Regions from separate parts of the Anaerosinus gibii genome, predicted to be linked through region 2. Evidence: riboswitches for the same ligand, from Rfam matches in the RefSeq annotation. Region 2 holds a riboswitch; the other holds the start of a gene.
What was found. A riboswitch is a leader RNA that binds a small molecule or an ion and turns the genes downstream of it on or off. The one in region 2 is predicted to bind ZMP and ZTP.
Positions count from the first base shown of each region.

Region 1: linked by a shared signal. The riboswitch ahead of P3F81_RS12420 (L-lactate MFS transporter) and the one ahead of pflB (formate C-acetyltransferase) in region 2 are both predicted to bind ZMP and ZTP.

Region 1 covers NZ_CP120678.1:2,592,295-2,595,448, forward strand. The annotation lists gene P3F81_RS12410 (hypothetical protein) at 1-231, shown strand, start outside; tRNA gene P3F81_RS12415 (tRNA-Gly) at 290-363, opposite strand; gene P3F81_RS12420 (L-lactate MFS transporter) at 473-1,699, opposite strand; ZMP/ZTP riboswitch at 1,782-1,864, opposite strand; gene P3F81_RS12425 (hypothetical protein) at 2,129-2,269, shown strand; gene P3F81_RS12430 (DUF2164 family protein) at 2,332-2,568, opposite strand; tRNA gene P3F81_RS12435 (tRNA-Val) at 2,650-2,725, opposite strand; tRNA gene P3F81_RS12440 (tRNA-Glu) at 2,735-2,809, opposite strand; tRNA gene P3F81_RS12445 (tRNA-Lys) at 2,814-2,889, opposite strand; tRNA gene P3F81_RS12450 (tRNA-Phe) at 2,902-2,977, opposite strand; tRNA gene P3F81_RS12455 (tRNA-Asp) at 2,982-3,058, opposite strand; tRNA gene P3F81_RS12460 (tRNA-Val) at 3,077-3,152, opposite strand.
Region 2 covers NZ_CP120678.1:678,295-681,448, reverse strand. The annotation lists gene pflB (formate C-acetyltransferase) at 1-1,782, opposite strand, end outside; ZMP/ZTP riboswitch at 2,009-2,090, opposite strand; gene P3F81_RS03165 (L,D-transpeptidase family protein) at 2,157-2,792, opposite strand; gene P3F81_RS03160 (SDR family NAD(P)-dependent oxidoreductase) at 2,813-3,154, opposite strand, start outside.

The sequences.
Region 1 (3,154 bases), 770 kb from region 2:
ACCGATTTTATCAAATATATTAAAGCCAAATATAATGATCGCTATAAGAAAATTGAAGGTAAACATAATGGTCAACGAAAAAGTGCTAATGGAATAAAGAATTTACTCTTACATGAAGATAAAGTCGATGAATTTATCAAAAACTATCACGCAGAACCTTTTTCAAAAGAAAATTTTATTGAATATTTTCAAATTATACTAAACTCATATTTCCCTATAAGGTGCAAATAAGGTGCAGACACATAAAAATAGCCCTCACGACAACTGCCGTGAGGGCTTATATTCTCTATGGAGCGGGCGAAGGGAATCGAACCCTCGTATTCAGCTTGGGAAGCTGATGTTCTACCATTGAACTACGCCCGCCTATTTAACACTTATTAAGTTTACCACTTTTCTTTAGAAAATTCAATTAAATCTTATTGTTTTTGCAATATTTAAGATGTTACCAAGCTTGTTTAAATATTTCTTAGCTTCACGCCGTTTTTACAACTGTATTAGCTGATTTTGCAGCTATATGTTTTCCTTTATATTTTAATATCAATGCAATAAAGGCATTTACGAAAAAACAAACAACGAAAAAATATAAAATTGTGCTATAGCCATTTGTCGTTTCACGAAACAAAGAAACTAATGATGGACCGACTACCCCTGCAATTCCCCATGCAGTAAGAATGCGCCCATGAATTGCACTCAGCTGCTTAGTTCCAAAAATATCACTAAGATATGCTGGCATGCAGGAAAAACCTCCTCCATAGCAGCTGATAATCAAGAGAATCAAACCTTGAAAAACAAGTGCATCTGTAGTTAGAGCCAGCCTCCAAAAGGCTATCATTTGAATAAAAAAGAATAAAACATAGGTGAACCCTCTTCCAATATAATCAGAAACAGTAGACCAAACAATACGCCCAAGTCCATTCACTAATCCAATCACACCAACAATAGCAGCAGCCTCAGCGGCCGACATTTGTACAACCTCTTGCGCCATTGGAGATGCTACCGCTAAAAGGCCAATACCACAAGTAATATTCACAAAAAAAATCCACCAAAGTGCGCTAAATTGCCATGTTTTTAATGCTTCATTTGCCATAAATCCATGGACATTGCAATGAATTTTATTTTTTATTACGATCTCATTCTCAACAGGCGGTTTTAAATATAATGCTGAAGCGCCCATAACTAGCATATAAACAAAGCCTAAAATTAAAAAATTATAAACCAAGCCATACGTTGCCGTTAAATGCTGCATGACTGGCCCTGCAATTAAGCTGGCAAATCCAAATCCCATAATTGCAAGCCCGGTGGCAAATCCACGGTTATTCGGAAAATATTTTACAAGTGTCGATACTGGTGTGATATATCCCACACCCAAACCTATCCCGCCAATTACACCATAGAATAAATACAAAAGCATCAATGATTGTTGATAAAAGGCAAAGGCAGTACCAAACATCCCTAATCCAAAAAAGCACATTGAAACAAGACCACTTTTTTTCGGTCCATATTTTTCTACGAAATCACCTAAAAATCCAGCCGAAAGCCCCAAAAATAAAATAGCTAAAGAAAATGCCCATGTCGTTTCTTTTAAAGAAAATCCCATCTCCTGCATAATCGGACGCGTAAGAACGCTCCATGCATAAACACTTCCAATGCAGATGTGGATACCAATAGCGGCTAAAGCAATTAACCAACGATTTCTCATAAAATCAACCATCCTTCCTTTAATTAACACTAAAGATTTTAGAGAAATCTACCCAAACGACAAAAAACCGCCTGAGCATCATTCTCTTTGCCCAGACGGTCGGCTTTCATTGCTATGCAGTTCACGTGGTCACTTCCACTATATCCGTCAGTTCTGCACGGCATATTCATTTATATAGGAATTATAACAAGCATAAATTATACTGTCAATAAAAATAAATTTAATTAAAACTATATAATAAACCAACTGAAAATGCACAAACTAAAATTAATAAACTTTTAAGCTGTTACTAGTAGTTTTAACAAAACAATATTTTGTATACAGCAGTATTTCATTAAAAATATTTTGTATACATTTTGTAATCCCATTTACTAATTTTAAAAGGAATATATAATATAACTATAGTATATACGAAAGGTTGTGTCCTCTATGAAACAAGAAAAAGTTTCCTCTTGCCAGTATTGTTTTGAAGGTAAATGTTATGCCAATGCAGCTGTATCCCCCGAAGAATACGATTGCTATCAACCACAATGTCGCGATTGTAAATCTCAAACAAAAAAAGAAGCTTAATTTCCGATAAGCTTTATACGTAAAATATTAAAGAACGCAATTTTTATTGCGTTCTTTTTATTTCAACGTTTCTTTTTATATTCAAGTAAAAATAAATCTTCAATCTTATCTGTCATCAAGGCATGACAATCTGCAAGCGCTTGTTCATAAACGAACTCACCTATTTCTTCTAACATAAAATCAAGGTAAAATTGTGCTTTAAAATCACTTAATCTCGTCCCTGTTTCTTCTAAAAAAAATTCTCTAATCCTTTCCAAAGCTTCCTTATTTCTCTGTTTATCTAATTTAAAATCGGCCATATTATCAATCCTTTTATTTAGATAGCCCTATTGGATAAAAAAATAAACTCTATTCTAAATCGAATAGAGTATATAAGCTTATGGTGGGCGATAACAGGATCGAACTGCTGACATCCTGCTTGTAAGGCAGGCGCTCTCCCAGCTGAGCTAATCGCCCATGGAAAAATGGTGACCCGTACGAGATTCGAACTCGTGAAGCCGCCGTGAAAGGGCGGTGTCTTAACCGCTTGACCAACGGGCCACAATGGTGATCCACCCGCGACTCGAACGCGGGACACCCTGATTAAAAGTCAGGTGCTCTACCGACTGAGCTAGTGGATCAAAAAATTTAAATGGTGGCTCCGAGTGGAATCGAACCACTGACACGAGGATTTTCAGTCCTCTGCTCTACCGACTGAGCTACAGAGCCAAAATGGCGACCCGAAGGGGACTTGAACCCCTGACCTCCGCCGTGACAGGGCGGCATTCTAACCAACTAAACTACCGGGCCAAAAAACAAAAAGGTGAGTGGTGGGCGATAACAGGATCGAACTGCTGACATCCTGCTTGTAAGGCAGGCGCTCTCCCAGCTGAGCTAATCGCCCAT
Region 2 (3,154 bases):
AAGCACAGATAAAGTATGCTCTGCATTACGATATGCAGGATGCTTTCTAAGTTTTGTAATAAATTCATGCGTTAATTCTTTTACCATACTATCAACGCGTTCATCATTGTTCCCATACTTAGGGAAATCACCCTCAATTGCAAAATCTTTTGCAATTCCATTTTCATCACGAATTGCTTTTACTTTCGCGTAGCGAATCGCACTTAAAGAATCTACTGCAACGGATAATCCTGCTACACCAAACGCCATCAAACGTTTTACTTCGCTATGATGAAGCGCCATTTGTCCCGCTTCATATGCATGACGATCATGCATGAAATGAATTAAATTCATCGTGTTTACATATAACTCTGCCAACCATTCTAATACCTCAGAATAATTTTTACGCACTTTATCGTAATCCAAATATTCATCTGTCAAGATTGGCATCGATGGTGATAATTGTTCAGCTGTATTTTCATCTTTACCACCATTGATTGCTAATAATAAAGATTTTGCTAAATTTGCCCGTGCGCCAAAGAATTGCATTTGTCCGCCAATTTGCATTGCAGATACACAGCAGGCAATTCCATAATCATCGCCGTAAATTGGACGCATAATTTCATCATTCTCATATTGAATTGCACTTGTATCAATCGAAACCTGCGCACAAAACTTCTTAAAATTTTCCGGTAATTTATCTGACCATAATACAGTTAGATTCGGTTCTGGTGCTGGGCCAAGGTTATATAACGTATGCAAAATACGGTAAGAACTTTTTGTTACCATGCTACGGCCATCTTGACCAATTCCACCGATAGATTCGGTTACCCATAACGGATCACCAGCAAATAATTCGTTGTATTCTGGGGTTCTAAGCATTCTTGCCAAACGAAGTTTAATGACAAATTGATCCATCAATTCTTGTGCTGTTTCTTCTGTTAAAATACCCTTTTTCAAGTCGCGTTCAATATAGATATCTAAGAACGTAGAAACACGGCCAATCGACATTGCCGCTCCATTTTGTTCTTTAATTGCGGCTAAATAACCAAAGTATACAGCTTGGACTGCTTCTTTTGCATTTCTTGCTGGCCTTGCAATATCACAGCCATATTCTTTTGCCATAGCAATCATATCTTTAAGCGCTTTTATTTGCTGAGCAATTTCACTACGGCTACGCAACGTTTCTTCATCCATAGGTTTATCAAATAAAACATCCAAATCACGTTGTTTTTTTTCAATAAGAACATCAATTCCATAGAGAGCAATACGACGATAATCGCCAATAATTCTCCCTCTACCATACGCATCAGGAAGACCTGTAATAATTCCTAATTTACGAGCCTTGCGCATCTCTGGAGTATAAACACTAAATACTGCACTATTATGCGTAGTTGCATGATTCGTGTAAATCTCTTTAATTTCAGGGCTTAGTGTATAGCCATATTCACTACAAGCCTGCTCAGCCATACGTTCTCCACCGTTTACAACAACACCACGGCATAATGGTTTTTCCGTCTGAAGTCCCAAAATCACTTCATTCTCTTTGTCAATGTATCCAGCTTTATGCGATACAATCTTAGAAACTTTCGTTGTATCTACATCAAGAACACCACCTTTTTCGTGTTCAAGTGCTAATAAATCCAGACATTTATCCCATACTCTTTTTGTTTTATCAGTAATCCCTGCTAAGAAATCTGCGTTGCCATCATAAGGCTTATAATTTGCTTGAATAAAATTTCTTACATCAATAATTTGTTGCCATCTACCCTCATTAAAACCTTGCCAATATTCAAAATCCATGAAAACCACCCTTTCCAATCTTAGCTATATTTAGAATACCTTGTTTATCATATAGAAAGACCCCCTGAGCAAAATATAAAACTCCATGCCCAGGCGGTCGAATTCTCTCACCATATAGTTCACGTGATCATCTACCACGCTATATCCGCCAATCCATATTCCATTTCACTTAAAAACTCTTTATTAAAATTGACTCATGGTACAAAAAAACCATCTAAGCATAAACGAAAAATGCCCAGACGGTCGGCTTCTATTTTACAATATAGTCCATGTGGTGCTCCACTTATCCGTCAGTCCTATATTGCCTGTCATATGAATTATTTATTATAACAATTTTGATTATACATATAGCTAATAATATTGTCAAGCAAAATTTAGTACCTGGTAATAATAATTTTAGCACCTGGTTTTAATAGTTGCAAAAACTTTTTCATATATTTTTTTGGAATACTCACACATCCCGCTGTAGGTTCCTTAGTTTCAACATGTAAAAAAACTGCTGAACCAGCTCCTCTCACAATCGGCTGAGTATTATATTCAATTACAATTGCATAAGTATAACTTTCTTTATAATTGCATAAATGTTCCTCTGAAATCCAATCTTTATCAGCAATATCACTTCTCACATATCGATTATAATACTTAGAATTTATATCATCGACCCACACATCTTTTTCATCGAGTTCTTTATAGGGAATTTTTGTTCCAGGATTTTTTTCTACGCCAAAAGCTAAACCAAGATCATATACACCAATTGGCGTTTTCCCATCGCCTTCATGTTTATCCGTCGTTAGCCCATTTCTTCCAATGTAACCGCTCGTCTGCCATTTTTCAATCCAATGACTTTTATTATTTTTTTCATAAAAACCTACTTTAGCCAGCGTCTCTTTTGCCCGCACTAATACAATTTGATCACTTTTATCTAACAATGTACCTGCCTCAACTTCTGTTGCAAAAAATGAAGCGCATATCGCAAATAGTGCTATCTCTTCTGATAAAACCTTCTTCATCAGTCCTCACACCTTTTCTTTTATGCTGTTATTCCACCATCAATACTCCAGGCTGCACCTGTTACAAAAGCAGCTTTTTCAGATACTAAAAAAGCGATAGTTTCTGCCACCTCTTCTGGAGTTCCAATCCGCCCCAGTGGATACACATCACACATCGCTTTTAACTGCATAGATTCATCTACATTTTGAATAAATTGTGCTCGCGTCATTGGCGTATCAATATCAGCCGGACATACACAGTTTACCCGAATACCTTCTGCCGCAACTTCTAACGCTAAAGCCTTTGTAAATAGTGTTACAGCTCCCTTTGAAGCACAATAAGCACTACAAAGATAATTCCCTTTTAAGCCTGCATCTGAAGA